4 regions of the Streptomyces sp. NBC_01267 genome follow, and region 3 is predicted to be linked to each of the others. Evidence: riboswitches for the same ligand, from Rfam matches in the RefSeq annotation. Region 3 holds a riboswitch; each other region holds the start of a gene.

Evidence for each region. Region 3 has a riboswitch for cobalamin ahead of OG709_RS01545 (ABC transporter substrate-binding protein). Riboswitches for the same ligand answer to the same signal wherever they lie in the genome.
Region 1: linked by a shared signal. The riboswitch ahead of OG709_RS07245 (cobalamin biosynthesis protein) and the one ahead of OG709_RS01545 (ABC transporter substrate-binding protein) in region 3 are both predicted to bind cobalamin.
Region 2: linked by a shared signal. The riboswitch ahead of OG709_RS24520 (ribonucleoside-diphosphate reductase subunit alpha) and the one ahead of OG709_RS01545 (ABC transporter substrate-binding protein) in region 3 are both predicted to bind cobalamin.
Region 4: linked by a shared signal. The riboswitch ahead of OG709_RS02845 ((2Fe-2S)-binding protein) and the one ahead of OG709_RS01545 (ABC transporter substrate-binding protein) in region 3 are both predicted to bind cobalamin.

Annotation. Positions count from the first base shown of each region.
Region 1 is NZ_CP108455.1:1,555,160-1,562,850, reverse strand. It holds gene cobN (cobaltochelatase subunit CobN) at 1-2,452, opposite strand, end outside; gene OG709_RS07250 (cobyric acid synthase) at 2,449-3,984, opposite strand; gene OG709_RS07245 (cobalamin biosynthesis protein) at 3,981-4,910, opposite strand; cobalamin riboswitch at 5,027-5,165, opposite strand; gene OG709_RS07240 (hypothetical protein) at 5,306-5,536, opposite strand; gene OG709_RS07235 (inorganic phosphate transporter) at 5,556-6,791, opposite strand; gene OG709_RS07230 (class II aldolase/adducin family protein) at 6,954-7,631, shown strand.
Region 2 is NZ_CP108455.1:5,337,175-5,344,865, forward strand. It holds gene OG709_RS24505 (family 20 glycosylhydrolase) at 1-729, opposite strand, end outside; gene OG709_RS24510 (hypothetical protein) at 954-1,730, shown strand; gene OG709_RS24515 (ribonucleotide-diphosphate reductase subunit beta) at 1,794-2,819, opposite strand; gene OG709_RS24520 (ribonucleoside-diphosphate reductase subunit alpha) at 2,819-5,179, opposite strand; cobalamin riboswitch at 5,312-5,466, opposite strand; gene mctP (monocarboxylate uptake permease MctP) at 5,739-7,370, opposite strand; gene OG709_RS24530 (DUF3311 domain-containing protein) at 7,367-7,618, opposite strand.
Region 3 is NZ_CP108455.1:293,560-301,250, forward strand. It holds gene OG709_RS01525 (VOC family protein) at 136-543, shown strand; gene OG709_RS01530 ((2Fe-2S)-binding protein) at 646-1,413, opposite strand; gene OG709_RS01535 (ABC transporter ATP-binding protein) at 1,410-2,198, opposite strand; gene OG709_RS01540 (FecCD family ABC transporter permease) at 2,195-3,250, opposite strand; gene OG709_RS01545 (ABC transporter substrate-binding protein) at 3,247-4,233, opposite strand; cobalamin riboswitch at 4,273-4,424, opposite strand; partial or broken gene OG709_RS01550 (FAD-dependent monooxygenase) at 4,469-4,582, opposite strand; gene OG709_RS01555 (hypothetical protein) at 4,636-5,310, opposite strand; gene OG709_RS01560 (hypothetical protein) at 5,522-5,800, shown strand; gene OG709_RS01565 (class I SAM-dependent methyltransferase) at 5,829-6,665, opposite strand; gene OG709_RS01570 (NAD(P)-dependent alcohol dehydrogenase) at 7,001-7,691, opposite strand, start outside.
Region 4 is NZ_CP108455.1:584,362-592,052, reverse strand. It holds gene OG709_RS02870 (SpoIIE family protein phosphatase) at 1-1,544, shown strand, start outside; gene OG709_RS02865 (phospholipase) at 1,718-2,194, shown strand; gene OG709_RS02860 (aldo/keto reductase) at 2,297-3,136, opposite strand; gene OG709_RS02855 (acyl-CoA dehydrogenase family protein) at 3,364-4,554, shown strand; partial or broken gene OG709_RS02850 (ECF transporter S component) at 5,334-5,510, shown strand; cobalamin riboswitch at 5,558-5,680, shown strand; gene OG709_RS02845 ((2Fe-2S)-binding protein) at 5,803-6,564, shown strand; gene OG709_RS02840 (LacI family DNA-binding transcriptional regulator) at 6,853-7,691, opposite strand, start outside.

The DNA.
Region 1 (7,691 bases), 1.3 Mb from region 3:
CGAAGCCGCCGTTCAGGGCCAGCAGGATGTTGCCGATCTCGTCGGTCGTCCGCGCCAGCCGGGGCACCACCTCGTCGCAGGCGAACGCCAGCACGGCCACGGCCGACGGGAGTCCGGTGCCCAGCACCTCGCCCACCAGGGCCGGGACGGCCGCCGGGTCCCAGCCGCGCGCCTCCATGCCCTCGGCGAGCCGTCGGCACACCTGCTCCAGCAGGTCGATCGCGTCGGCCCCGGTCCTGGCCGGACCCTCCACCAGCGCGGTCAGCTCGGCGGGCACCTTCACCGCGGCGCCCGGCTCGCCCAGCAGCTCCTTCTCCGCCAGCCCGAAGTGCTCGGCGAGCGCCGCCCGCAGACCCGGCAGCGCGTGCGCCGTACCGCCCCAGACCTGTGACGCCCGCAGCACCGCCAGCACCAGATTGACCCGGGCCTCGGACTCGGGACCGCCACCCAGGATGTGCAGACCGTCGCGGATCTGCACATCCTTGATCTCGCAGAGATAGCCGTCGACATGCATCACGAACGAGTCGAAGTCGTCGTCGTCCGGCTGCTCGTCGAGATGCAGGTCGTGGTGGAGCTCGGCCGCCTTCACCAGCGTCCAGATCTGCGCCCGCACGGTCGGCGCCTTCGCCGGGTCGAGATCGCTGACCATCGCGTACTCGTCGAGCAGCTGCTCCAGCTTGGCCAGGTCCCCGTAGGTGTCGGCGCGCGCCATCGGCGGCACCAGATGGTCCACCACCGTCGCATGGCCCCGCCGCTTGGCCTGGGTGCCCTCGCCCGGGTCGTTGACGATGAACGGGTAGATCAGCGGCAGCTCGCCGAGCACCGCGTCGGGGCCGCACTCCGCGGAGAGCCCGAGGCCCTTGCCGGGCAGCCACTCCATGGTGCCGTGCTTGCCCATGTGGACGATCGCGTCCGCGCCGAAGCCGCTCTCCGAAGCGGCGGTCTCCAGCCAGCGGTACGCCGCCATGTAGTGGTGCGACGGCGGCATGTCCGGGTCGTGGTAGATCGCGATCGGGTTCTCGCCGAAGCCGCGCGGCGGCTGGATCATCACCACCACGTTGCCGAACTGCAGGGACGCCAGCACGATGTCGTCCCCGTCGACGTACAGCTCGCCCGGCGGCTCGCCCCAGTGCTCCAGCATGCTGTCGCGGATGCCGGGCTCCAGCTTGTCGAACCACCGCCGGTAGTCGGCGAGCGGCACCCGCGCGGGCGCCGCTGCCAGCTGCTCCTCGGTGAGCCATTCCACGTCGTGGCCACCGGCGTTGATGAGGCGGTGGATCAGCTCGTCGCCGTTGTCCGGATGACCGTCGACCGCGTACCCGGCGTCGCGCAGCGCGTCGAGCACCCGGATCGCCGAGGCGGGGGTGTCCAGGCCCACCGCGTTGCCGACCCGTGAGTGCTTCGTCGGGTACGCGGTGAAGACGACGGCGAGCTTCTTGTCCGGGTTCGGCTTGTGCTTCAACTGCGCGTGCCGTACGGCGATTCCGGCGACCCGCGCGGCCCGCTCGGGGTCGGCGACGTACACCGGCACATCGCCCTCGCCCTGCTCCTTGAAGGAGAACGGGACCGTGATCAGCCGGCCGTCGAACTCCGGGATCGCCACCTGCATCGCCGCGTCCATGGGGGAGACGGCGGCGTCCGACGCCTCCCAGACGGCGCGCGACGACGTCAGGCACAGCCCCTGGAGGACCGGCACGTTCAGATCGGCCAGCGCCCCGATGTCCCAGGCCTCGTCGTCCCCGCCCGCCGACGCGTCGGACGCACGGGTACCGCCTGCGGCGAGCACGGTCGCGACCAGCGCGTCGGCCCGGCCGAGCAACTCGTACAGCCCGGCGTCGGCGCTCCGCAGCGAACCGCAGTACACCGGGAGGGCGTTGGCGCCCCGCTCCTCGATCCGGTCGCACAGCACGTCCACGAAGGAGGTGTTGCCCGACAGCTCGTGCGCCCGGTAGAAGAGCACCCCGACGGACGGCCTGCCGTCCACCCACGCGCGGTCGCCGTGCAGCCCCCACTCCGGCATCTTCCGGGGTTCGGCGCTGCGCCTGGCCCGCTCCTCCCCGGCGCGGACGCTGGCCGCGGGCAGCACGTCCTCGGTCAGGAACGTGGCCAGCTCCGTGAGGTTCCCCGGCCCGCCCTCGACGAGGTACTGGAGCGCCTCGGCCACGGCGCCCGCGTGCAGGGTGGACTCGGCCATCAGCTCCGCGTCCGGCACGGACTCGCCGCCGAGCAGCACGGTGGGTATCCCCGAAGCGCGCAGCACATCGAGACCGTCCTCCCAGGCGCGTCTGCCGCCCAGCAGCCGTACGACGGCCACCGAGGCGCCGTCGATCAGCGCGGGCAGCTCGGTGGCGGCGTCGACCCGGGTCGGATTCCCGGTCCGGTACGGCGCGTCGGAGGCTCGGGCCGCCAGCAGGTCCGTATCGGCGGTGGACAGCAACAGCACGGTGCTCATGGCGCTCCAGGTGCGATGAAGGGAAGTCCTGACGGTGCGCCCGATTCGATGAGCGCGAGAAGCCGGTCGGTGTCCGCGTGTTCTTCGATGAGGTCGCCGAGCCGGTCGAGCTGCTCCTCCCGGAGCATGCCGAAGCTGGTGTCGGGCGCCGGGACGAAGCGGCGGCCCGCCGCGCTCGCGACCTCGCGCAGGAACGCGCGGCGGAAGCCGTCGCTCTCCAGCGAGCCGTGCCAGTGGGTGCCCCAGACGGAGCCGACCCGGCAGCCGTCCAGGAAGGGGACGCCGTCGGTCACGTCGGCGACGCCGTGATGGATCTCGTACCCCTCGACGCGCTCGCCGAGGGCCTCGCCGACGGGCCGCGCCAGGGTCTTCTCGGCGGCGAACCGTACGCGCACGGGCAGCAGCCCGAGCCCGTCCACCGACCCGGCGCGCGATTCGATCTCGTCCTCGATGTGCTCGCCGAGCAGCTGGAAACCGCCGCAGATGCCCAGCACGGGACGGCCTTCCGCCGCCCGCCGGGCCAGCGCCGCCGCGAGCCCGCGCTCGCGCAGCCACTCCAGCGCCCGCACGGTGCCACGGGTGCCCGGCACGATCACCAGGTCCGCGTCGACGAGCTCCTCGGCCCGGTCCACGAACCGCACGACGACCCCGGGCTCGGCGGCCAGCGCGTCGACATCGGTGAAGTTGGACATCAGCGGTACGGCGCACACGGCGACCCGCAGGACGTCCGGTCCGTACGGCTCGGCGACGGCCGACTCCCGTACGGCGCCCCGCATCGAGACGTGCAGCCCGTCCTCCTCGTCGATGCCGAGGCCGTGCGCGAACGGGAGCACCCCGTACGTACGCCGCCCGGTGAGCCCCTGCAGCATGTCGATGCCGGGGCGCAGGAGGGACACGTCGCCGCGGAACTTGTTGACGATGTACCCGGCTATCAGCTCCTGGTCCTCGGCGCTGAGCAGCGCGGTCGTGCCGAAGAAGGAGGCGAAGACGCCACCGCGGTCGATGTCGCCCACCACCACCACCGGGAACCGCGCGGCCCGCGCGATGCCCATGTTGACGATGTCCGTCCGGCGCAGATTGATCTCGGCAGGACTGCCGGCCCCCTCACAGATCACCGCGTCATACGTGCCCCGAAGTTGTGCCAGACAGTCCGTGACGGTGCCCAGCAGGGCTTCCCGCCCCCCGCCGTACGCGGATTTCCCGCCGGACGCGTCGCCGAAGAACCCGCGGGCGCTCATCTCGCCCACCGGTCTGCCCAGCAGCACGACCTGGCTCGACCGGTCGCTCCCCGGCTTGAGGAGCACCGGGTTCATCAGCGCGGTGGGTTCCACCCGCGCCGCCTGCGCCTGCATCGCCTGCGCCCGGCCGATCTCCGCGCCCTCGCGGGTGACGAACGAATTCAGCGACATGTTCTGCGCCTTGAAGGGCGCGACCTTCACCCCCCGGCGCACCAGCCACCGGCAGATCCCGGCCGTGACCACGCTCTTCCCGGCATCCGACGTGGTTCCGGCGACCAGCACTCCGCCACTCATCCGCGCACCTTCCTCACCAGGAGAGCCGTCGCGAGCGCCAGTACGGAGACCCGCCGGGACAGCCGTACCGCGCGCTCGATGTCGTCCACGCCGACGGGCCGGCCGCCGCCGTTGAGCACGGCCCGGTGCTCGACCCGGCCGCCGTACGAGAGGGTGCCACCGAGCCGTACGCCCAGCGCCCCCGCGAACGAGGCCTCCACCGGACCGGCGTTGGGGCTGGGGTGCTTCGCCGCGTCGGCGCGCCAGGCCCGCACGGCACCGCGCGGGTCCGGGCCGGCCAGCGTCGCGAGGACAGCGGTCAGCAGGGCTCCCGGCCGGCCCGCCACGTCGTCGAGCCGGGCCGAGGCCCAGCCGTACCGCAGATACCGGGGCGAGCGGTGGCCGACCATTGCGTCCAGTGTGTTCACCGCCCGGAACCCGGCCAGACCGGGCACCCCGGCCAGCGCCCCCCACACCAGCGCGCCCACCACGGCGTCGGAGGTGTTCTCGGCGACGGACTCGACGACCGCGCGGGCCATCTGCTGTCCGTCGAGCGCCTGCGGATCACGCCCGCACAGATGCGGCAGCCGCTCCCTGGCCGCTTCGAGTTCGCCCGAGGCCAGCGCGTCGCCGACCGCCCGCGCCTCCCGGCCCAGCGAGGTACCGCCGACGACGGCCCAGGTGGTGACGGCGGTCAGGGCGATGCCCGCGGCGGCCCGGCCGCGCACGGCACGCCGGGCCAGCAGGGCGGCGCCCACCACGCCTCCGGCGCACACCACGGTGTGCAGCGCCCCGCGTCCGCGGTGGTCGCGCCACAGCCGGCGCTCCACGGCAGCCGCGGCCCGTCCGAAGGCGGCCACCGGGTGTCCGCGCCGCGGATCGCCGACGATCAGGTCTGCTACGAGGCCGGTGGTGGCGCCGTACACGAATACACGCTCGGCACGCATCGGGTCAGCAGGCCGATACGCCTCGGAAAACCTTCGTACCGGTAGTACTCACAGCATCGGGCAGCAGGCAGCCGCGCATGGCGATATGTCCTCACTCAGGGTGTCCGCGCCCTGGTTCGACGTGATCGGCGGTGAGAGTTCCTGGCTCCCGGGGGGTGACCCCCGATGACAGTGGCGGGACCGCGCCGGATTCGCACCGGGCTTCCTCTTTTGCCGCCGTATTGGCTCCGGCAGTCCACCACGCCCCGCGAACACCCGTCAACTCCCCCTTGACCTGCAAGGAGGCAGTGTGCTGAGCCCCACACGAACCGCCCCCCGGCGGGCCGTGGAAGGCCGGTCGGAGGGCGGTTCGGGTGGAACGGGGAGTGGAGCCGGGGGACGGGGGTGCGGGGCGGTCAGGCGACGATCAGATAGATCCCGTACGCCACGGCCGCCGCGCAGAGAGCGAAGCAGGCGTACGCGCCGGTGCGCGCGGCGAGCGCCGGGCCCCGGCCGGTGGAGCCCGTCTCCTGCGCGGGCTTCCCGGCGAGGCCCACGATGCCGAGGGTGAACAGGCCCACGAGTCCGACGGTCGCCACGAGGCTGACGCCGAAGACGGTGCCGAGAGCTGCCCAGTCGATGTTCATGCTGCGGTGTCCTTCTGCTTCAGACCGTGGCCGGTCGGCTGGGCTCCGGTGCGGCGCCCCCCGGTGCGGGGATGGTGGCCCTGAGTTCGTCGGCGGACAGTCCGGCCGGGGGAGGGGCGACGGCCGCGATGGCGGTGGTCACCACACCCGCGGGCTCGTCGGGGGTGACGCTGTGCTGGTCGACCGGCTGGCGGCGGGAGAGCGACCAGATGACACCCGAGCCCGCGATCAGCAGGGCGGCCACGGCGGCGACGCCCCAGGGGCCGTTGCGGGTCAGGTACTCGGCGCCCGCGCCGACCACGGCCGCCGCGGGAAGCGTCAGGCACCAGGCGACGGCCATCCGGGTCGCGGTGGACCAGCGGACCACCCCGCCCTTGCGGCCGACGCCCGCGCCCAGCACGGCGCCCGAGCAGACCTGGGTGGTGGAGAGGGAGAAACCGAGGTGCGAGGAGGCCAGGATCACGGTCGCGGCGCCGGTCTGGGCGGCGAAGCCCTGCTGCGGCCTGAGTTCGGTGAGCCCCTTGCCCATGGTGCGGATGATGCGCCAGCCGCCGAGGTACGTACCGAGTGCGATGGCCGTGCCCGCGGAGACGATGACCCACAGCGGAGGGTTCGAGCCCGGGGCGATGACGTTGCCGGTGACCAGGGCGAGGGTGATGACACCCATGGTCTTCTGCGCGTCGTTGGTGCCGTGGGCGAGGGAGACCAGTCCGGCGGAGGCGATCTGGCCGGCCCGGTAGCCCTTGGCGGTGGCCTTCTCGTCCGTACGGCGGCCGATCCGGTACGTCAGCTTGGTGGCGAGCACCGAGGCGATGCCGGCGACGACGGGTGCGGCGACCGCGGGCAGCAGCACCTTGGTGACGACGACATCGCCGTTGACACCGGAGGAGCCGACCGACATCAGCGTGGCGCCGATGAGTCCGCCGAAGAGCGCGTGGGAGGAGCTGGACGGCAGGCCGAGCAGCCAGGTCAGCAGATTCCAGAGGATGGCGCCGACGAGCGCCGCGAAGATCACCTCTGTGGTGATGCCCTGTTCGTTGATGATCCCGCCGGAGATCGTCTTGGCGACCTCCACGGACAGGAATGCTCCGACGAGGTTGAGTACGGCGGACATGGCCACCGCGGTCTTCGGCCGGAGAGCGCCGGTCGAGATGGTCGTCGCCATCGCGTTGGCCGTGTCGTGGAAACCGTTCGTGAAGTCGAACACGAGAGCGGTAATGATCACGATCCCAAGGAGCAGGGTCAAGTGTTCCATTTACCTGGGCAATCGTTCGAGGTCATTGACGAGACGAACGTAGGCAACCTGGATGAACGGAAGGTGAACTGGGGCAGGCGCTGTGGTGACTCCGAACGGGCGCTCTCCTTCCGCTTGCCGCCGCTCCTACCGCCGTCCGCGGGCGGCTGGCATCATCGCCGGATGACCGACCCGACGGCAGGCCCCCCATCGCAGGAGAACGACCCGGTCGCCCGCGCCTGGCACGACGTCGTGGCCACCGCCCGCAGAACGGCGGCGGAAGGCCTGGTCGTCGGCACCTCGGGCAACGTCTCGGTCCGCTGCGGCGACCTGGTCCTCGTCACCCCCAGCGGGGTTCCGTACGACCGGCTCGGCCCCGAGGACACGGTTGCCGTGGACCTGGAGGGCCGCCAGGTCCTGGGCGAGCTGAAACCGACCAGCGAACTGCCCCTGCACCTCGCGATCCACCGCGGCACCGGAGCCACCGCCGTGGTCCACACCCACGCCGTCCACGCGACGGCCGTCTCCACCCTGGTGACCGAACTGCCGGTGATCCACTACATGGCCGCGGCGCTGGGCGGCCCGGTGCGGGTCGCCCCGTACGCGCTGTACGGATCGGACGAACTGGCCGGGAACATGCTCGTCGCGCTCACCGACCGCACCGGCTGCCTGCTGCAGAACCACGGCACGGTCACCTACGGGACCTCCCTCGACCAGGCCTACGACCGCACCGCCCAGCTGGAGTGGATGTGCCGGCTCTGGCTCACCGCGTCCGCACTGCCCGGCCGCACCCCCACCCTGCTGTCGCCCGCCGAACTCTCCGCCGTGAGCGAGAAGCTCCGCGGTTACGGCCAGCAATGACGGGCCGGGGCCGCCCCGCCACCGTTGGGTCCGGCCCCGTTTGCTCCCGCCCGCTGGCAG
Region 2 (7,691 bases), 5.0 Mb from region 3:
GTCGATGTGGCCCGGGGAGTTGATCTCGGGGACCAGCTCGATGTGGTACTTCGCGGCCAGCGCGGCCAGCTGTTTGACCTCCGCCTTGGTGTAGTAGCCCCAGAACGCGGACTTCGGGTCGACGTCGCTCTTGACCTTGGCCTCGATCCAGAGCTGGTTGAGCTTCTGCGAGGCCATGTCCTTCATCAGCCGCTCGAACCACGGGAGGGAGACATGGATGTAGCAGGCGCAGACGCCGGCGCCGCGCTCGCGGTAGGCGGGGATGTCGGTGGCGGAGCCACGGGCCGCCTGCCTGTCGTCGTTCAGGAGCTGGAGCACGGTCCGGGTCCCGTAGAAGACACCGGTCGAGGTCGCGGCGGTGACGGTGACCCGGTCACCCACCGAGATGCGGTAGCCCTCGTTCCCCAACTGGTCCTTGAGGGACGGCTTCTCGGCCAGGACGACATCACCGTTCCTGGCCCTGCCGTGCGTGACCGGATGGTGTCCGGTGAGTTCGCCGCCGAAGCGGGCGGCGTCGGCGTCCGTACGGTGGTCCGTCCCCTCCAGCACGATGCGCGCGCGGTCGGCCAGCGTGAACTGGCCCGCCTCGCCGTGCCATTCGCTCAGCGCGGGCAGCACCTCGGGCGGCGCCGCGTCGGCGGCGCTCCGGGCTGCCGCGCTCTGCACAGGCAGCACCGCGGCACACAGAGCGGCCACCGCGGCCACCGCCACCGTGCCTCTTCTTGCCATCCGCATGATCGTCCACGTCCTTCCGTAGGCTGGTGCCCCGACCTTCGCGGCGGACGAGCGGGGTGTCCATGGACGGGAGTCCCACACGGTTGGACAGAACTGACGTGTGACGTCGGATGGTTGGCGGTCCGGTCCGGGTCCGGTGCGGGCGGACGGGGACCGTCCTCCGGCATCTCCGAGTGCACCTACCCTGAGCTCGCCAGAGGAAGTATCAAGGAGGGGACATGCGCAGAACTGCGCTGTTGACCGCGGCATCCGGTGCCGTGGTTCTAGGGGTACTGGGGACCACGGCGGCTCACGCCGAGGGCAAGGGTGACATCAGGGTCACCAGAACCGTGGTGAACAACGGAGGCAACGTCATCGTGGGGGTGCATGACGTCAAGACCTTCCCGATCGCCTTCACGGTCAAGGACAAATCCGGGGTGAAGGGCCTCAGCCACGCCAGCGTCTTCAACACGAAGAACGGCTATGGCCCCGTGGACCTGACCGCGAACAGCTGTCACAAGTCGAACAGCACGACATCCGTCTGCACCGCGACCTTCCAGGCGCACCCGTCCTGGTTCAAGTCGTCCGTGGACATCGACCCCAACGACCTCGCCGGTACCTGGCAGGTCAACGCCACTGTCCAGGCGAAGGACGGCGACTACTGGATCCATGACAGCCTCGCGCACTTCGACTTCAAGCGCGCGTCGACTCTCACCACGGACGCCACTCCCGAGCCCGTCACCAAGGGCGGCAAGCTCACCGTCAAGGGCAAGCTCGCGCGGGCCAATTGGAACGATCTCAAGTACCACGGCTACACGAGGCAGGACGTGAAGCTTCAGTTCAAGAAGACCGGGGCGTCCTCGTACGCCACGGTCAAGACGGTGAAGACCAGCTCCACGGGCACCCTGAGCACCACGGTCACGGCGACAGCCTCGGGCACCTGGCGCTGGAATTTCTCCGGTACGCACACGACGATGGCGATCACCTCTGCCGGTGACACGGTGAAACTGCGTTAGTACCTGTCCGGGCGCGCCCGCTGGTGATGCGGGCGCGCCTCCCCCTCCGGCCGGAATCAGATACTAGAAATCGTCGTCGAAGGAGACCGACCCCTCGACCGCGACCTGGTAGGCCGACGGCCGGCGCTCGAAGAAGTTCGTCAGTTCCTGGACGCCCTGGAGCTCCATGAAGGAGAACGGGTTCTCCGAGCCGTACACCGTCGGGAAGCCCAGCCGGGCCAGCCGCTGGTCGGCGACGCACTGCAGGTACTCCCGCATCGACTCGGTGTTCATGCCCGGCAGGCCGTCACCGCACAGGTCCCGGCCGAACTGCAGCTCCGCCTCGACGGCTTCCCGCATCATGTCGGTGACCTGCTGCTGGAGCGCTTCGTCGAAGAGTTCCGGCTCCTCCTTGCGGACCGTGTCCACGACCTCGAACGCGAAGTTCATGTGCATGGTCTCGTCGCGGAAGACCCAGTTGGTCCCCGTCGCCAGACCGTGCAGCAGACCCCGCGAGCGGAACCAGTACACGTACGCGAAGGCGCCGTAGAAGAACAGCCCCTCGATGCACGCGGCGAAGCAGATCAGGTTCAGCAGGAAACGGCGGCGGTCCGCCTGCGTCTCCAGCCGGTCGATCTTCTCGACCGAGTCCATCCACTTGAAGCAGAACTGCGCCTTCTCGCGGATGGAGGGGATCTCCTCGACCGCGTCGAAGGCCGCGGCGCGGTCGTCCGGGTCGGGAAGGTAGGTGTCGAGCAGCGTCAGATAGAACTGGACGTGCACGGCCTCCTCGAACAGCTGTCGCGACAGATACAGCCGCGCCTCGGGGGAGTTGATGTGCTTGTAGAGGGTGAGCACCAGGTTGTTGGAGACGATCGAGTCGCCCGTCGCGAAGAACGCGACCAGCCGGCCGATCATGTGCTGCTCACCCGGGCTGAGCTTCGCGAGGTCCGCCACGTCCGAGTGGAGGTCGACCTCCTCCACCGTCCAGGTGTTCTTGATCGCGTCGCGGTAGCGCTCGTAGAAGTCCGGGTAACGCATCGGGCGCAGCGTCAGTTCGAAGCCCGGATCGAGCAGGTTCTTCTGGGAGTTGGCGGAATCGGTGCTCATTACTGGCAGGCCTCGCAGGACTCGGGGTTCTCAAGGGAGCAGGCGATCGCGTCCGCGTCGGCGACCGGGGCGGCGGGAGCCTGCTGTGCGGGAATGGGGGCGGCGGCGGCGCGCGCGATCCGGGTCGCCGGGCGCGAGCGCAGGTAGTACGTCGTCTTCAGCCCCTGCTTCCAGGCGTACGCGTACATCGAGGAGAGCTTCCCGATGGTCGGCGTCTCCAGGAAGAGGTTCAGCGACTGGCTCTGGTCGAGGTACGGCGTACGGGCCGCCGCCATGTCGATCAGGCCGCGCTGCGGGATCTCCCACGCGGTGCGGTACAGCGCCCGCACCTCCGCGGGGATCCAGCTGAACCCCTGCACCGAGCCGCTGGCTTCGCGCAGCGCCTCGCGGGACTGCGCGTCCCAGACGCCCAGTTCCTTCAGCTCGTTCACCAGGTACGCGTTGACCTGGAGGAATTCACCCGAGAGCGTCTCGCGCTTGAAGAGGTTGGAGACCTGCGGCTCGACGCACTCGTACACCCCGGCGATCGACGCGATCGTCGCGGTCGGCGCGATGGCGAGGAGCAGCGAGTTGCGCATGCCGGTCTTCGCGATCCGGGCGCGCAGCGCGTCCCAGCGCGCGGGCCAGGCAGGCTCGGTGTCGAAGTGGTCGGGGTGCAGCACACCCTGCGCCGAACGCGTCTTCTCCCAGGCGGGGAGCGGGCCACTGCGCTCCGCGAGGTCGCAGGACGCCTCGTAGGCGGCGAGCATGATCCGCTCGGAGATCCGGGTGGAGAGCGCCCTCGCCTGCGGGGAGTCGAAGGGCATCCGCAGCTTGAAGAAGACGTCCTGGAGACCCATCAGACCCAGGCCCACCGGACGCCACTTGGCGTTGGAGCGGCCCGCCTGGTCGGTCGGGTAGAAGTTGATGTCCACGACCCGGTCGAGGAAGGTGACCGCGGTGCGGACGGTCTCGTCGAGGCGCTCCCAGTCCATGGAGTCACCGGAGACGAACGCGGCGACGTTCACCGAGCCGAGGTTGCAGACGGCGGTCTCACCGTCGTTCGTCACCTCCAGGATCTCGGTGCAGAGGTTCGACGAGTGGACGACCGAGCCGGGCTCCGCGGTCTGGTTGGCCGTACGGTTCGACGCGTCCTTGAAGGTCATCCAGCCCTGGCCGGTCTGCGCGAGGGTCCGCATCATGCGGCCGTACAGCTCCCGGGCCTGGATGGTCTTCTGCGCCAGCCCGTCGGCCTCGGCCTTGCGGTACGCCGCGTCGAACGCGTCCCCCCACAGGTCGACGAGGTCGGGCACGTCGGCGGGGGAGAACAGCGACCAGGTGCCGTCCGCGTCGACCCGGCGCATGAACTCGTCCGGCACCCAGTGCGCCAGGTTGAGGTTGTGCGTACGCCGGGCGTCCTCACCCGTGTTGTCGCGCAGCTCCAGGAACTCCTCGATGTCGGAGTGCCAGGTCTCCAGGTAGACGGCCGCGGCGCCCTTGCGCCGGCCGCCCTGGTTCACCGCGGCGACCGAGGCGTCCAGCGTCTTGAGGAAGGGGACGATCCCGTTGGAGTGCCCGTTGGTGCCGCGGATGAGCGAACCGCGGGAGCGGATGCGGGAGTACGAGAGGCCGATGCCGCCCGCGTGCTTCGAGAGGCGCGCGACCTCGTGGTAGCGGCCGTAGATCGAGTCCAGCTCGTCCAGCGGCGAGTCCAGCAGGTAGCAGGAGGACATCTGCGGGTGCCGGGTGCCCGAGTTGAAGAGCGTGGGGGAGGAGGGCAGGTAGTCGAGGCGGCTCATCAGCCCGTACAGCGCGGCGACCTCGTCCAGGGCGCGTACCGAGTCGTCCTCGGCCAGACCGCAGGCGACCCGCAGCATGAAGTGCTGGGGCGTCTCGATGACCTGGCGGGTCAGCGGGTGACGCAGCAGGTAGCGGCTGTACAGGGTGCGCAGCCCGAAGTAGCCGAAGCGGTCGTCGGCCGCGGTGTCGATCAGGGCGTCGAGCCGGGCGGCGTGCAGGGTGACGAAGCCGGCCGTGCGGTCCCCGATCAGGCCCTCCCGGTGCCCGACGCCGACCGAGGCGGAGAAGGACACCGCGCCCTGCCCGGCCGCCTCGTCCGCGATGGACCGGGTGAGCAGCCGGGCGGCGAGCCGCGAGTACGCGGGGTCCTCGGAGATCAGACCGGCTGCCGCCTCGGTGGCCAGCTCACGCAGCTCGGCCTCGTCCGACGTGGCGTTGCGCCCGCGCAGCGCGGCGGCGGCGACCTTGCCGGGGTCGGTGTCGGTGAGGTCGGCGGTGAGGTCGGTCAGGGTCCGCAGCAGTACGGTTCCCGGGGCGTCCGTCACCTGTTCTGCGGCAGGTGCGGTGGGCGCGATGGTCACGGTGCGCTCTCCCTCGCTCGGCTGGGGGCCGGCGGGAGGCACGGGTGCGTACGGGCACAGCGAAGAGCAGCACACCGCACAGCATCCGCAGGCCCAACCGCGAGGCCCGGACGTGTCTCATCCGGATCGGTCGAGCCGGATGCGCGGTCGGCAGGTCCTCGGACTCCACGGTGCGCAAAAGCGCACTGATCACACCGTTGCGGGACAGTTCCGGATTCGCACCGGATTCCCCTGCGACGACAGCGAGGATGAGCATACATGTGGGGGCCGCTCGATATCGCACCCCCCATATGTTGTGTCGTGTCCGTTCAGGACCCCCGGACGTACGGGACCGGAGAGCGCCTGGGATCGGCTCTCAGGGGCCTCTCAGGAGTCCGTACGAAGCCCGGTCGCACGGGAATCCGGTGAGCCCCCACCCATGGCCGCCGGGTCGGCGGAACGAGCCCTGAGACCCCCTCGGAGGCCTTCGCCGCGCGCGGGCCCGGGGATACAGCGGAAGGGCCGCCGCGCCTCCCCGGGGGAGAGGCGCGGCGGCCCTCATGCGGCCTGCCGGTCGGTCTCAGTGACCGCCGGGGGCGCCGACGGTGGCCGGCGGGAGGTCGACCTGTACGTCCTCGTCGCCGGCGTCCGCCGTGTAGTCCTCCGGCGAGGTCTCGTCGATGCCGGCCGGGGCCTTGACCGCGTTGAGCACGACCGTCAGCACCAGCGTCACCACCACGTTCAGCACGAACGCGGTCAGCCCGATGTAGCCGATCTGGCCGATGCCCGGGATCTCCTTGGAGGAGCCGCCGAAGTGCGCCTGCGTCGGGCTCGCCACGCCGTACGCGGCCAGCGTCCCGTACGCCATGCCGACCGCCCAGCCCGCGAGCAGCGCCCAGCGGTGGAACCACCGGGTGAACAGCCCGCCGACCAGTGCCGGCATCGTCTGGAGGATCCAGATGCCGCCGAGGAGCTGGAAGTTGATCGCGACGGTCGGGTCCATGGCGAGGACGAAGAGCAGCGCGCCGACCTTCACCACGAGCGAGACCAGCTTGGAGACCTTGGCCTCCTGGGCGGGTGTCGCCTCCGGTTTGATGAAGTCCTTGTAGATGTTGCGGGTGAAGAGGTTCGCCGCCGCGATGGACATGATCGCCGCGGGAACCAGCGCGCCGATGCCGATGGCGGCGAAGGCCACCCCCGCGAACCAGTCGGGGAACATGTTCTCGAAGAGCTGCGGGATCGCCAGCTGTCCGTTCTTCACCTTGACCCCGGCGGCGATCGCCATGAAGCCGAGCAGCGCGAGCAGCCCCAGCATCAGCGAGTACAGCGGCAGGATCGCGGTGTTGCGCCGGATCACATTGCGGCTGCGCGAGGAGAGCGTCGCGGTGATCGAGTGCGGATACATGAACAGCGCGAGCGCCGAGCCGAGCGCGAGCGTCGCGTACCCCCACTGACCCGCGGCGCCCGGCGCCAGCGCGCCGCGTGGCTTACCCGTCGCCGGGTTGGTCTGCGCGAACGCGTCACCGGCCTTGGCGAAGATGTCATGGAAGCCGCCCAGCTTCATCGGGATGTAGATGATCGCCACCAGGATGACCAGGTAGATCAGCCCGTCCTTGACGAAGGCGATCAGCGCGGGGGCGCGCAGCCCGGAGGAGTAGGTGTACGCCGCCAGCACCGCGAAGGCGAGCAGCAGCGGGAGGTCCTTGACGAACCAGTTGCTGCCCTCGCCGCCGACGCCCATCACGTCCAGCACGGCCTGGATGCCGACGAGTTGCAGGGCGATGTACGGCATGGTCGCGAGGATGCCGGTGACCGCGACCGCCAGCGAGAGCCCCTTGGAGCCGAACCGGCCGCGGACGAAGTCCGATGTCGTCACGTAGCCGTGCTTGTGCGAGACGGACCACAGACGCGGCAGGAAGGTGAAGATCAGCGGGTAGACCAGGATCGTGTACGGCACGGCGAAGAAGCCCGCCGCGCCCGCCGCGTAGACGGCGGCCGGGACGGCGACGAAGGTGTACGCCGTGTAGAGGTCACCGCCGAGCAGGAACCAGGTGACCCAGGTGCCGAACGACCGTCCGCCCAGGCCCCATTCGTCCAGGGTGGCGGCGTTCTCGGCGCGGCGCCAGCGCGCGGCCAGGAAGCCGACGACCGTGACGGCCACGAAGAAGAAGATGAAGACGCCGAGCGCGACTCCGTTCACACCGTCCTTCATGCGGACGCACCTCCCTTGCGGGCGCGCTGGTCACGCTGCCACAGCTTGTACGCGATCATCGTCAGCGCGGTCGAGATGAGGACCCAGAGCATCTGGTACCAGTAGAAGAACGGGATGCCGATGAACGCCGGGTCCACCTTCGCGTACGAACCGACCCACAGCATGGCGACAAAGGGTGCGATCAGGCATACCGCGATGATCACGCGCACCGGCGTGATCACCGCTCGTTTCTCGGGCGTGGCAGGCATGGTGGGCATGGTGCGGTCCGTCCCCTCGCTGAGCACCTCGTCGTGCAATGCGCAGGAAATCTAGGGGGAGGGA
Region 3 (7,691 bases):
GCCTGTCAGGTCCGCTCCGCAGTCCCGGATCCCCGTCGGAGACGGCCCGGCCGTGTGTGTCCGTGGAGCCGATGTCAGAGGTAGGTCCTAGCCTCGTCCTCAGAAGGCTGACGCCGATACCCGGAGGGCTGCACCATGGCCGTGACGCCGCAGAAGATCACCACTTTCCTCATGTTCGAAGGCAGGGCGAAGGAGGCGATGACCTTCTACACGTCGCTGTTCGACGACGCGGAGGTCGTCGACATCTCCCGCTACGGCGCTGACGGCCCCGGTCCGGCGGGCACCGTTCAGCACGCCACGTTCTCCCTCGCCGGACAGCAGTTCATGTGTATCGACAGTCACGTCACACACGATTTCGGGTTCACCCCGTCGATGTCGCTGTTCGTCGGGTGCGACACCGAGGCCGAGCTCGACCGGCTCTACGCTGCCCTCGCCGAACAGGGCACGGAGCTCATGCCGCTGGGCTCGTACGGCTTCAGCGCCAAGTTCGGCTGGGTGAACGACCGCTTCGGCGTCTCCTGGCAGCTGAACCTGCCCGAGTGACAGTGAACTTGGCGCAGGAACCGGAGAGAGAAGGGGGACACGCTGCCACGCCACCCCGAACGTCGTGGCAACGTGCGTATCTCCGGCGCCCCGGGCCGCCCGCTATCTCTCCTTCGGCGTCGCGTAGGCCCGCAGCCGCTCCTCACGGCTCGTCAGACAGCAGCTCGCACAGCGCACCGCCTCCGCGCTCGTGTAGTACAGACAGCAGGTGTTACGCAGATAGACCAGCCGCTCCGGACCGTCCGGAGACCGCCGGACCCGTGCCACCTCGCCCAGCGCCGCGAGTCCGCCGGGTGCGGTGTCCGCGAACTGCCGCCAGCGGGCGGCCAGCAGATCCACCTGGGCGCCGTACGCGCACAGCGCGGTGGCGCAGCCGTGGGCGATCCCGCCGCGCAACTGCCTGAGCCCGGCGCGGGTACGGCGGTGCAGCGCATCGGCGATCGGCAGCAGATGCCCGTCGAGCACGGTGCGGTGCAGCAGCCGTACGGGGTCCTCCCCGGCCCGGGGCACCAGCAGCCGGGACCGGCGCACTTGGACCCCGCCGATCCCGTGCGCGGCGGGGCGCAGCAGCACATTGCCGGACCGCATGTCCGGGACCTCGTCGTACAGCGCCCAGTGGAGCACGGCGGCAGCGGTGACCCGGCCCGCGTACACCGCCATCAGGGTCAGCGCGGTCGCATGGCCGGTGCGGTGGCCGCTGCCGGCGCGCTCGCTCTCCAGCAGCCTGGACAGCTCGTCGCCCGCCGGGTCGGCCAGTCGGTCGGCCGCCAGCCACGGCCCGGCTCGGCCCGTGGACGGTTCGCCTTCGGTGACCTGCCAGCGTGGCCCGTGCGGCAGAGGCGTCCAGACAGGGAACGTGTTGTCGCTCATGACAGCGGGAGGTAGACGACGTGGGGAGCGCCGGTGACCGGGTGGACGCCGATCCGGGACCGCACCCCGTAGACCTCGGCCAGCAGTTCTTCCGTCAGCACCGCGTGCGGGGAGCCGGACGCCACCACCCGTCCGGCGCTGAGGACGAACAGCCGGTCGCAGTAGGAAGCGGCCAGGTTGAGATCGTGCAGCACCAGCAGATTGGTGGTGCCCAGCGTCCTCACCAGGCCGAGGATCTCCAACTGGTAGCGGATGTCCAGATGGTTCGTGGGCTCGTCGAGCGCCAGCAGTCCCGGGTCCTGGACCAGGGCGCGGGCGATCAGGGCCCGTTGCCGTTCCCCGCCGGACAGTTCCTCGAAGCGCCGGTCGGCCAGGGCCGCCGCGCCGACACGCCGCAGCGCCCGGTCGATGCGGTGGGCGTCGTCGGCGTCGTCCTGCTCCCAGAACCGCTTGTGCGGGCTGCGGCCCATCGCCACCACTTCTCGCACGGTCAGGCCGAAGGCACCGGGGCTGTCCTGCGGTACGACGGCGACGTGCCGGGCCCGTTCCTTCACACCGAGGGCCGCGGCGTCCGCCCCGTCCAGCAGGACCCGCCCCGCCACGGGGCGCAGGGCGCCGTACACGCAGCGCAGAAAGGTGGTCTTGCCACTGCCGTTCGGCCCGACCAGGCCGACCGTCTCGCCGGGGGCTGCGTCCAGCGCGACCCCGTCGAGCAGGGTGCGGCCGGCCACCTCGTAGCTGATCCCGTCGGCGGTGAGCGCCGTCGGGGACGGTGCCGGGCTCATCCGGTGATCCCTTCGGTACGGCTGGAGCGGCGCAGCAGCCAGAGGAAGAACGGGCCGCCCACCAGGGCGGTGACCACCCCGGCGGGGATCTCCTCGGGGGCTGCCACCGTCCGCGCCAGCAGATCGGCCAGCAGCAGGAAAACCGCGCCGCCGAGGGCGGTCACCGGCAGCAGTCTGCGGTGGGACGCGCCGACGATCAGCCGGGCGGCGTGCGGGATCATGAGGCCGACGAAGCCGATCGCCCCGCTGTAGGCGACCAGCACGCCGATGATCAGCGACACCAGCACGAAGACCAAGCCCCGGAAGCGGCCGGGGTCCAGGCCGAGGCTGCGGGCCCCTTCCTCCCCGGTCAGCAGCAGATCCAGCGGACGGGCCAGGCTGATCAGGAGTACGGCCCCCACGCCCAGGACCGCGGCGGGCAGGGCCAGTTGGTCCCAGCGGGCGCCGCCCAGGCCTCCCAGGGTCCAGAACATGATCGCCCGCACATGCTCGGCCCGGGAGGACAGCACCAGGATCAGGCTGGTGAACGCGGACAGCACGTACTGGATCGCCACCCCGGCCAGAATCAGCCGACCCGTCGTCATGGTGCCGCCGCGCCGGGCCATCGCGTAGACGGCGACCAGCGCGACCATGGACCCTGCGAACGCGGCGGCGGGCAGCGCCACATCGGTGGCCGCGCCCGCGCCGACCCCAAGCACGACGACCACGACGGCGCCCGCCGATGCCCCGGAGGAAGCGCCCAGCAGAAAGGGATCGGCCAGCGGATTGCGCACCAGCGCCTGGAGCACCGCGCCCGACAGGGCCAGCCCGGCGCCGACGACGGCCCCGAGCAGCACCCTGGGCAGCCGTACCTCCCACACGATCGTCGGGTAGGCACCGGTGTGTTCGCCGCCCATTACGGTACGCAGCACCTCGCCCGGCGGAATCCGTACCGGGCCGAGCGCCAGGCCGGCCACCACTGCCGTGAGCAGCAGGACCGTGAGGACACCGATCACGACGGGTGTCGAGCGGAGGACGGTTTTCAGGCGGGTGCGGGCGGACTCCGCGCTCACGGGGTATCGGGGTGCAGCTGCCCGGCCAGGTCCTGCACGGCGTCGGCGACCCGGACGCCGAGCACGGCCGAGGACAGCGGGAGTACCGCGAACCTCTTGTTCTTGATCGCTGGTACGTCCGCGAGCGCCGGGTCGTTCAGCAGCCGCTTCTTCTTGGCCGCGACCGTGGTGCCACCGTAGTCGTAGATCACGACCACCTCGGGCCTGCGCTTGATGACCTGCTCCCAGGACACGTCGCCGAAGGTGTCGTCGAGGTCCGCGAAGACGTTCCTGCCCCCGGCGAGCCGGACGATCTCGTTGCCGATGCCGTTACCGCCCGCCGTGAACGCGGAACTGTCGCCGGAGTCGTACACGAACACCGAGGGATGCGAGGAGCCCTTGAGCTCTGTCTCGACCGCTCCGATCTTCTGCCGCTCCTCGGCGATCAGCTTCTTGCCGCGCTCCGGTACGCCGAAGGTCCTGGCGACCTGGGTGATCTCGGTGGCGAGCTGATCGATACCGACCTTTCCCCCGGTGCAGTTCTCGACGTTCAGCCGGGTGTTGATGCCGCTCTGCTGAAGTCCCGCCCGGTCCTCGCCCTTGGCCTTGTCGAAGGCGCTGCTGTATCCGCCGTAGACGAAGTCGGGGTTCGCGCCGAGCAGCACCTCCTTCGAGGGGTACTCCTTCGCCAGCACCTTGGTTCTGGCGTATGCGGCCCGGTACTTCGGCAGAATGCTGTCGTCCAGGTAGGCGGTCCCGGCCAGCCGGTCCTGGAGGCCGAGGGCCAGCATGACTTCGGTGGCGTGCTGGTTCATGGTGACGGCCCGCTTCGGCGGGGCGTCGAAGGTCGTCTTCGTGCCGCAGTTGGTGACCGTGTAGGGGAAACCGTCGGCGACCGGTACGGCCGCTGCCTTGTCCGCGCCGCCCGTGCCGGAGCCGCAACTGGTGAGCGGTAGCAGAAGCAGCGGTATGAGCGCGAGTGGTACACGGCGGATCCGGGGCATGGCCGAGCCTTTCCGGGGGATGTCCTCGTCCCCTGGTTGTACGGAGAAGGCGGCGCGGCCAGTGTCTGACTTCCGGGCTGTTGCAGCCCGGTCACAGTGGCGGGACCGTACCGGATTCACACCGGTTTCCTGACGCGCGTCGCCTGAGTTTTCGGGGCTCAGTCTGTCAGACCGCATATGCCGTTACTTTCCGGGCCGCGACAGGCGGTCGGAAGAGCGGTGGCGAAATGACGGCCGGGTACGGCCCGGCGAGCACGGCGCCGAGCTTCCAGCCGGGGTTCATCGTGTCGCCGACGCCGAGGTTGAACCCCTGACCCCCGAACGGCGCGTGTACGTGCGCGGCGTCGCCCAGCGGGCCGCCGCCTCTGCCAGGTGTCGGCAGGGGCGGCGGTGGAGGTGGCTTCAGGGGGCGGGAAGGGGCTGGAAGATCGCGGCCTGCTGCGGGACGCGGCGGGCGCTGCGGTAGGTGGTGATGCCGATGGCCAGGAGCCAGTAGCTCAGCAGGGCGCCCATGAGGGCGGTGGTACCCCAGCCGTTGGCGGCGTAGAAGTGGGCGGGGGCGTTCCCGAAGAAGAGGGACGGCATGAAGGCCAGGTTGATCCCGGCGATCGTGTAGGCGCTGCGGTGGGCCCAACGGGACAGCAGGCCGCTCTTGCTGACGGCGTAGCCGAAGCTGCCCAGGAACATGGCCAGGAGCATGCGGGAGATCGTCCCGTAGAGGATGTAGGTGCCGGAGACGCTGATGGTGGGGTCGATCGGGTGGTCGGTGGCGATGACGGCCCCGGCTTCCAGGCCGCTGGAGACCAGCGTGACCACGGTGTAGGCGAGGCCGGACGCGAAGGCGAGCGTGCCGGCCCATTCCGCCTGGGGAGCAGCCCTCTTGACGAGTTCGCGGAAGGCGGTGGCGAAGACCAGAACGAGGCCCAGAGCGAGGATCCCGATCAGCAGGCGGGCCAGCACATTGGCTTGCGGCGGGGGGCCCGAGTAGACGAAGTACAGCGGTACCTCCAGGATCAGGCCCGCCGCTGCGGCGATCCCCACAGCCCCCGTGAAACGCCGGGCGACGATCTCGTTCATCGGATTCCCCTCAGTTCTCAGCGATGCGCTGCTGTCCATAAGGAGAAGCCTGTGCCCCGCGGGCCTCGCAGTCTCTGGGCCTGGAACCCGTATCCAGGGGTGGGCCTGACACCACCCCTGGGCGGTCGCCCCGGCCGGACGAACGCTGACCTCAGGCAGGTGTTCTTGACCGGTCGCCACGCGAGGTCGAGTCGACATCGACGCGCCTCGGATGCCGCCCGGACTGGACGAACTGCGCGCCGAGCGGGACGCGCAGCGTGGGTGTGAGGGTTTCGGCGCATTCGCGGACAGGAACGTCGTGCACCTGCGGCGTGACTGGGACGAGGAGGACGATGAACCGGTCGTCTCGATGGTGCCCTTCTCGAAGCGGGACCCGTTGCGCGCGAGAGGGAAGTCGATCTCCGAAAACTGGCAGGATCACTCGTACGGGATGGGCCCGCCGGCCTCTCGCACGGAACAATCCACACCGGGCGGACGCCATGCCGCCTGAACATCCGGTCGGCCGCCCGGCGCTGGCGTCACGGTCCGGGTTTGTTCGCGAACACCCATCGGTTGCCCGCCAGCGCGTCGTTCTGTTCGGGCAGCGGGCCGCGTCCGTGGTGGCGGGTGAAGTCGAAGGGGGTACGAACCGATGTGGACCAGCCCTTGCTCCCCAGATCACCGGCGGAGTCGGGCCGCGGCTCTCTGTCGAACAGGTCGAGCAGGTCGATGCCGATCTGGTGTGTCGTCGAGGTGTAGAGCGGGCTGTCGCGGTACTCCAGCAAGTCCTTGTCGAGTTTGACCTCGAACGCCAGCGCGCTTCCTCCCGTGCTCAGCCGGTCCACCGTGTCGATGAGGTACGTCTCGGCGGCGGATGGCAGGTAGAACAGCAATCCCTCGGCCAGCCAGATGCTCGGTGCTGCCGGGTCGAAGCCCGCGTCGGCCAGCGCTCCGACCCAGTCGGCCCGCAGATCGACCGGGACGGGTACACGCGCCGCCTTGGGGGTGGCCGACAGTCCGTCGAGCACCTTGTGCTTGAACGCCAGCACGCCCTCCCTGTCGATCTCGAAGATCACGCAGCCGGGAGGCCAGTCGAGCCGGAACGCCCGGGAGTCCAACCCCGCCCCGAGCAGCACCACTTGGCGGGCGCCCGGCTGCACCGACCGGAGGAGGAAGTCGTCGAGGACCCTCGTCCGCAGACCGAAGTAGCGCGCGAATCGCCCCCACAGCGGGTTCGCGTCCCCGTCCGGAACCTGTTGCATGCGGACCGGCCAGCCGGCGGATGCCGGTGCGGCGAGCACGAAGTGCTCCGCGTAGATGTCCCGTGCCAGCGTGTCGTGGCGATGTGTCTCGATCGCCCGTGCCGCGGCGACCATGAGAGCGGTCAGGCCTACCCCTCCTTCCACGCCATCCACGCCATCCACGCCATCCACACCGATGTTCCCGGGCGTTGTGCCGGCCACGTGTCCTCCATCGAGCTAGTTGCGACCACGAACAGTGAGGGACAGGAATGCTGGATCAGCGGCGGACGCACGGCGCCACCGCTCCGGGCGCCCGTTCCTCGGGGAGCGCCCCGTAGCGAGCAGCCCTGCGGCCACCCGGTTCCTCGGCCCGGCCGTCTCGGTGCGGGCGGTTCAAGGACCTGCCGTCATGCTGCCCGGTGACGGTCGATCGGCGTCGACCGGATGGGCAGGGGCATTGAACGCTTCGCTCATCGGCTCCTCCCCTCCGGAAGCAGAACCGGTTTGACCACGCGGCCCGCCTCGCAGTCGCGTTCGGCTTCGTTGATGGCGGCGAGCGGGTACGTACGGATCAGCTCGTCGAAGGGAAACCGCCCGGCCTGCCACAGCCCGGTCAGCCGCGGGATGAGCAGTCCCGGCACCGCGTCCCCCTCGCAGATGTGGGAGATTTTCCTGCCCCGGTCCAGTGCCCCCGGTTCGAGTGGCAGCGTGCTGTGGAGCCGGGCCACCAGACCGAGGTGGCCGGTCGGACGCAGGGCCCGGAGCGCGTCGTTGATCAGCCGGGCAGAGGCCGTGGTATCCAGCGCGAACTGCGCGCCACCGTCGGTCAGTTGCCGGATGCGGCCGGGCAGGTCGGTCGAAGCGGCGTGCAGCGGGATCGCGCCGAATCGTTCGGCGAGGGCCAGCCGTTCGGAGTGCCGGTCGACGGCCACGGTCACCGCTCCGGAGACCTCAGCCGCCATCACCGCGGCCAGACCGACCGCTCCTGCGCCGAAGACCGCGAAGGTGTCGCCGGGCCCGACACCCAAGGAGTTGAAGACCGCTCCGGCGCCGGTGAGGAAGCCGCAGCCGAGCGGTCCGAGAAGTTCGACGGGCAGCGAGGGGTCGGCCCGGACGGCATTGCGGGCCGGAACCACCGCGTACTCGGCGAAGGAGGACTGT
Region 4 (7,691 bases), 290 kb from region 3:
AGGGCGGTCTTGAACGCTTCGGTGCCGACGGACTCGCCCTGGGACTGGTCGTGGGCGGAGCGCTCGATCTGGTGGCGCTCTCCGGCGACTCGATGAACGTCCTGGAGGATCTGCGACGCCACCGGCTGGACGATTCGCTTCCGCTCGCCGAGGTGGTCCTCACCCAGCGGCCCCGATTCGTGACCTCACCGGCGGAGCTGTCGCAGCGGTTCCCCCGGCTGCGTCCGTATGCCCGGCGGCTGGAGGCCGACGCGGCGGCGTTCCTCCCGCTGATCGCCCAGGCCCGTTCCATCGGTGCGCTGGCGCTCTTCTACCGGGGCCGTAACAGCTTCTCCTCCGAGGACCGCAACCTCTGTCTGGGCCTGGCGGGCATCGTCGCCCAGTCCTTGCAGCGCGCCATGCTCTTCGACCAGGAGCGGGAGTTCGCGACCGGACTCCAGTCGTTCATGTTGCCCCGGCGCATTCCGGAGGTCCCGGGCGCCGAGATCGCGGTGCGCTACCACGCGGCCTGGAGCGGCCGGGAGGTGGGCGGCGACTGGTACGACGTCGTCCCGCTGCCGCGCGGCAGGGTCGGCATCGTCGTCGGCGACGTACAGGGACACGACACCCACGCCGCCGCCATCATGGGCCAACTGCGCATCGCCCTGCGGGCGTACGCGGGCGAGGGACACTCCCCGGCGACCGTGCTCGCACGGGCCTCCCGCTTCCTGGCGGAGCTCGACACCGAACGGTTCGCCACCTGCACCTACGCCCAGATCGACCTGACGTCCGGCGGGATCAGGGCGGTTCGGGCCGGGCACCTCGGTCCGCTCATCCGGCATACCGACGGACGAGTCGGCTGGCCGAATCTCCGCGGTGGCCTGCCACTCGGCCTCGCCACTGACTTCGGGCGGGAGGAGTACCCCGAAACCCGGCTGGACCTGGTGCCCGGGGAGACACTCGTGCTGTGCACCGACGGCCTGGTCGAGGAACCCGGGGCCGACATCGGCGTCGGTATGGAGGCCCTCGCCGACGCGGTGGGCGGCGGGCCGGTGGGGGCGGAGCAGCTCGCCGATCACCTGGCGGACCGGCTGTGGGAACGCTGGGGCACCGGCGACGACGTCGCGCTGCTGGTACTGCGCAGGGCGCCCGACCCCGGGACGCCGCAGGCTCCCCGTATCCATCAGTACATCCACCAGGCGGACCCGGAAGGTCTGGCGGAGGCACGCACCGTACTGCGCAACGCCCTTGAGGCGTGGGGGATGGCGGAACTCGTCGACGACGTGGAACTCGCCGCGGGCGAACTGCTCGTGAACGTCCTGCTCCATACGGAGGGCGGCGCCGTGCTCACCCTGGAGGTGCTGCCCGAGCCGGTGCGGCGGATCAGGCTCTGGGTCAAGGACCGGTCGAGCGCCTGGCCGCGACGGCGGACGCCCGGCGAAGCGGCGACCTCGGGACGTGGCCTGATGCTCATCGACGCCGTATCGGCGCGGTGGGGCGTGGAGCCGCGCGGCGACGGCAAGGCCGTCTGGTGCGAATTCGAACCGCCCGGTGCAGAGGACTGAGCAAGCCCCTACACCTCCCGGCAACACCCTTTTGCATCTGTTCCGTTGAGGATGACGGGCGCCATCATGGAAGTGTCCCGGGCGCCATCACCCGGGACCGTTCCTGCTGGTATGCCCCCACGCATCCCCCGCATCCCCCGCACCGCACGTATCCCCCCACGGAGGACTTCCTCATGCGTACCCGATCCGCAGGGCGGCTCGCCGCTCTCGCCCTTTCCCTCTGCGCCGCCGTACTGGCCGCCTCTCCCGCGGTCGCCGCCCCGGCGGACAAGGGCCAGGTACTCAGCAGCTGGACCCAGACCAGCGCGGCTAGTTACAACTCCTGGAACGCCGCCCACCAGAACCAGGGCGCCTGGAGCGCGTACGGCTTCGACTGGTCCACCGACTACTGCTCCAGCTCGCCCGACAACCCCTTCGGGTTCCCGTTCAAGACCGCCTGCGCGCGCCACGACTTCGGCTACCGCAACTACAAGGCCGCGGGCACCTTCGCCGCCAACAAGGCGCGTATCGACAGCGCGCTGTACGCAGACCTCAAGCGGGTGTGCGCCGGGTACTCGGGTGCGAGCGGGGCCGCTTGCACCGGGCTGGCCTGGACGTACTACCAGGCCGTCGACAAGCTCGGCTCCCTCGCTCCCACCGTCGTGGGCTGACCCCCACGTACCGGTCCGGCCCGGCTGTCCGGCCGGGCGGACCGGTCACGCCCGCCGGTACCACGGGTCCACCGCCCGCCAGTACCCCACGGGTCCACCGCCCTACGGCACGTAGTTGAAGGTGTCCGGGTCGGGACCGGTGCGCTCCCCGCGGTCCAGGGCGGTGATCGCCGCCATGTCGGCCTCGGTCAGCTCGAAGTCGAAGAGCGCGAAGTTCTCCTCGACGCGGGAGCGCGTGACGGACTTCGGGAACACGATGTCGTCCCGCTGGAGGTGCCAGCGCAGCGTGACCTGGGCCGTGGAACGCCCCAGCCGCCGGGCGATGCCGGTGATCGTCGGGTCGTCGAGGACCTTGCCCTGGGCGATCGGGGACCAGGCCTCGGTGGCGATCCGGTGCCCGGCGCCGAAAGCGCGGACCTCGTCCTGCGTCAGATAGGGGTGCACCTCGATCTGGTTCACCGCGGGCACGATCTCGGTCTCCTGGAGGAGCCGCCGCAGATGGTGCGGCTGGAAATTGGACACCCCGATGGCCTTGGCCCGTCCGGAGCGGTAGATCTCCTCCATGGCCTTCCAGGTCTCGACGAAGTCACCGACCTCGGGCAGCGGCCAGTGGATCAGGAACAGGTCGAGGTAGTCGAAGCCCAGCTCGGAGAGGGTCCGGTCGAAGGCCTTGAGCGCGTCGTCGTGCGCGTGGAAGCCGTTGTTCAACTTGCTGGTGACGAAGACGTCCGTACGGGGGAGTCCGGACGCGACGACCGCCTGACCGACTTCCTTCTCGTTGCCGTACATCTCGGCGGTGTCGATGTGCCGGTAGCCGATCTCCAGCGCGGCCAGCGTCGCCGCCTTCGTGTCGGCCGGCTCGATCTGGAAGGTGCCGAAGCCCAGCTGGGGGATCTGGACGCCGTTGTTCAGGGTGATGGTGGGAACCGCGTTCACGATCATTCCTTGCCTCGTCCGGATGATGCCTCGGGCAGGGGCGGCCCGCGCCGACCCACTGGATCCAGAGTGCAACGGCCCAGGGCCCCTGTCGCATCGGCTGCCCGGACGGCGGTCCTTCGTACGGCCCGGCCGATTCCGGAGATCCGAAGAAGACCGGTCATCGCCATTCCAAAAGACTGGAACGCGTTCTACTGTGCCCCTCGATCCGATGCCGTTACCGAGGAGGGGCCGTGCACCTCGAATACACCCCCGAGCAGCAGCGGCTGCGCGCCGAACTGCGCACCTACTTCGCCGAACTGGTGCCGGACAACGCCTACGCGCGCTACGCGGACGCGGGAGCCCAGAAACGCTTCTACCGCGAGACGGTGCGCAGACTGGGCACCGACGGCTGGCTGGGCGTCGGCTGGCCCGAGGAGTTCGGCGGTCGCGGACTCTCCCCGATGGAGCAGTTCATCTTCTTCGACGAGGCCGCGCAGGCGGGCGTACCGCTGCCGCTCATGGCGCTCAACACCGTGGGTCCGACCCTCATGCGGTTCGGCACCGACGAGCAGAAGGCGTACTTCCTGCCGAAGATCCTCAAGGGCGAGATCGACTTCGCGATCGGCTACAGCGAGCCCGACGCGGGCACCGATCTCGCCGCGCTCAAGACCCGGGCCGTACGCGAGGGCGACGTGACCACCGGGCACTACACGGTGAACGGGCAGAAGATCTGGACCACCAACGGCGACACCGCCGACTGGGTCTGGCTCGCTGTCCGTACGGACCCGGCCGCCCCCGCGCACAAGGGCATCACGATGCTGCTGGTGCCGACCGACGACCCCGGGTACTCCTGCACCCTCATCAACACCCTCGCCTCGCACGACACCACCGCCAGCTACTACGAGAACATCACGGTCCCCGCCTCCCGCCGCGTCGGCGAGGAGAACAAGGGCTGGCGGCTGATCACCAACCAGCTCAACCACGAGCGCGTCACCCTGGCCGCCCACGGCACCATGGCCATCCGCGCCCTGCACAACGTGCAGTGCTGGGCGGCCGACACCGAGCTCGCCGACGGGCGCCGGGTCATCGACCTGGGCTGGGTGCGCGGGCGCCTCGCGAGGACCCACACCAGGCTCGACGCGATGAAGCTCCTGAACTGGCAGATGGTCAACGCCGTGCAGAACGGGACGCTCACCCCGCAGGACGCCTCGGCGGTCAAGGTGTACGGATCGGAGGCCCGCCGGGACGCCTACGCCTGGCTCATGGAGGTCGTCGGCGCGGCAGGATCTCTCAAGGAGGGATCCACGGGCGCGGTGCTCCACGGTGAACTGGAGCGCGGCTACCGCTCGGCCGTCATCTTCACCTTCGGCGGCGGCAACAACGAGATCCAGCGGGAAATCATCTCCTGGATCGGGCTGGGGATGCCCCGCGTGCGGCGGTAGGCCCTGCGGGCGGGACGGACGCAGTCTGCCCGCTCGTCTCGACCGTGGCGGTGGCGCGGTGGCGCGGTGGCGCGGTGGCGCGGTGGCGCGGTGGCGCGGTGGCGCGGGGGCTCGGAATGCCGGAGGCCCGGGAGAACGGGAGAAGAAAGGTCCGCGAGGAGGTGGCCCGGCTGCGCGCGGGGGCCGAGCGTGTGCAGGGCCGTGCTCGCGGTAGAGGAAGGCTCCCCTGGTAGGGCTGGCCGAATCCCGCCCTACCTGTGGGTCGCTTGATCTGTTGCCATGGCTGAGGGTGGCGGGGGCGGCACCGTGGGATGGGGGTGTTGTGGGGCCAGGGGCCTCTCCCCTGAACGGAGCACGGACCGGCGAGCGTTGCAGCGATGGCTGCTCGGCAGGTTCACCCTGACCGATGTGATGACCGACACCGCGTTGCCGCCGGGAACGGACCCAAGGGAGGCGTTCGATTTGATCAGGCATGGGCGGCAGGAGCTGGACCGGTTGCTCCACATCGTGGATACGCCTGGGACCGCCGAGGCGGCGTAGTACACGACCAGCCCGAGCGGTGATCAAACTCCTGCCCGGCGAATGCCGATGGAGACCGCCGGTGAGCCGGGACTCGACGAGATCCTGCTGCAGTGGCGGCTTTCCGGCGGCTGCGTTTCATGGGGCCACCAGCAGGCCGTGGCGTCTCAATGGCCCCAGGGTGCAGGGCTCTTCCGCCGAGGACCAGGCCATTTCTTTCCGCCGTCCGACTCAACGCCTGCGTCTCGCTCGTCATCGCCCTGGCGGCCTCCTTCGGCTGGGACACCGGGCGGGCCGTCACCAACTTCGTCTGCATCATGCCGGCCGGACCTGCGGTGCTGACCACGTTCCGGCGCGCTGCCCGACGGGCCCGGTTCCAGGCTCCGGTGCACTTCACGCCGGCCCGCCCGGCGGCACCCGACAAGGAGCAGCGCTGATCCGGATGTGGAACGGCTTGATTGACCCGCCGGAGAAACGGGCCCTACGCTCCCCGTGGAGTGATGGCACAAGGAAGCTGGTGAGATTCCAGCACGGTCGCGCCACTGTGAGCCACGCCACCGGAAGGTGGCCGGCGAGTCGGACACTGAGCCCTCACTCCGCCCGTACACGCAAGGGACGCACGATCCCAGAGGGAGGGCTCACCTTGAGTACCGTTTCCACATTCCGTCCGGTGGCCGCACCGGGCGCGATCGGGACCGCCACCTCGCAGCAGCCGGACCCTGTTCCGGCATGAGCAGCCCTCCTGCGGCGAGCGCGGTGATCGGGGAGATCGCCGAGCTCGGTCCGTTCTTCGCCGTGCAGGCCCACCCGCCCGGCGTGGAGCCGCCCGAGCCCTGGCAGCGGATCACCCGCCCGCTGCTCGAAGCCCGTGTGACGGGTGTACGGGACTGGCTGGCCGCGGCCGGCGGGCAGTCGCCCGACGCGGTCGAGATCCGGGTCGCGGCATCCGTCGCCCACCTGGGACTGGCCGCCCGGCTGATCTCACCCGCACTGGCCGCCGCCGTCCTGCACGGCCTGGTACCCGCCCCCGGCCTCGCGGATCTCCGGTGGCAGCCCGTGATCGGCGGCCAGATCCCCCTGTCGCTGCCCAGCGATGCCTTCACCGACCTGTCGCTGCCCGCCGGTGCCTGCACCGGCGGATCCACGGTTGCGCCGACCCGGCTCGCCGACGAGCTGAGCAGTCGTCTGCTGGACGGCCCACTGCGTGAACTCGCCGATGCGATGGCGGAGTTCACGGTCTCCCGGCGCATCCTGTGGGGCAACACCGCCTCGGCCGTCAACGGAGCCGCGTCCATGATCACGACTACCCGCCCGGACCTCACCGCACGGACCCGTGCCATCACCTCACGTCTCCTGGAACGGCCCCCACTGCGCGACGCGAGCTGTACGGGGCCCGACGGAGCGTTCCGGCGGCGCAGCTGCTGCCTGATCTACCGCGCCGCGCCCGGTGCCTCAGGGGCTCTGTGCGGGGACTGCGTACTGTCCCGTTGACCAGGCCGCTCACCCGGCCTTCGCACCTGTGGAGGAACCGCCGCGCGCCGACGTGCCGAGCCTCGCGGAATCGTCCTGGGCGGAGCGCCGGCCGTCGCGCTCGCACCGGAGGAGTACGGACGGCCGGGCCTGGCCCGCCGCCGGCTCGGTGGCCAGGGCTCCCGCAGGAGCGCCCCGAACCGCGACGTGGCGCTGACCGAACCCCGGTCGAACCCGGACCGGCTCCGACGCCCTCGCCCACGAGTGGCCGCCCCCGCGCCGACCGCTCGTGGGCGGGGGACGCGCGGCTCAGGACGTCTCGCGGCGGACCAGGAAGGGGGTGGCCAGCACGCCGGCCACTACCGATTCCGTGCGTGCGGGCCGTTCCAGCACGGAACGCACCGCAACGCACAGATGGTCGGCGATCTCCACGGGATCGAGGGCGACCGAGGAGAGCATCGGCCGCAGGAATGTGGCGATGGCCAGGTTGTCGGCGCCCACCAGGGCGACATCGCCCGGTATCGTCGCGCCCTGGTCGTTCAGGGCGCGGTGCAGCAGCGCCCCGTACTCGTCGTTGTAGGTGAATACGGCGGTCGGACCGCCGGGCCGCCGCACGGTGGCGGCTGCGGAGGCCGCTGATTCGTGGGTGGCCTCCATGGTGATCTCCTCACCGCGCGCGCCGGCCGCGCGAGCCGCGTTCTCCAGCCCTTCGGCGCGGGCACGGCCCAGGCCCTCCAGCGGCCCGGCGGGGATGATCGCCGCGAGGCGCCGGTGCCCGACGGCGAGCAGGTGCGCTGCTGCTTCGGCGCCGATCCGTCCCTGGTCGAACTCCAGCGTGTCGGCCCAGGGCGTGGGGCCGCTGGAGATCATCAGAACCTCGGTCCCGGCGCGGCGCAGCAGGGCGACGGAGGATTTCGTACACCGGTCGGCCGTCACCAGGACCGCCGCGGGGTGCAGTTCCGCCCACATGCGTGCCGCCGCCATGCCGGTGGTCCCGCGATCCCCGTGCACCAGCAGGGTCAGGCCGTCGGCCCGGAGCTTGTCGGAGAGGTGCTCGATGGTGGCGTCGATGATGGGACCGAGCGGGAGCTCGGGCAGCGGCATCACCACCAGCCGGCTGGTTCCCGCGCGTAGTTGGCGCGCCGACA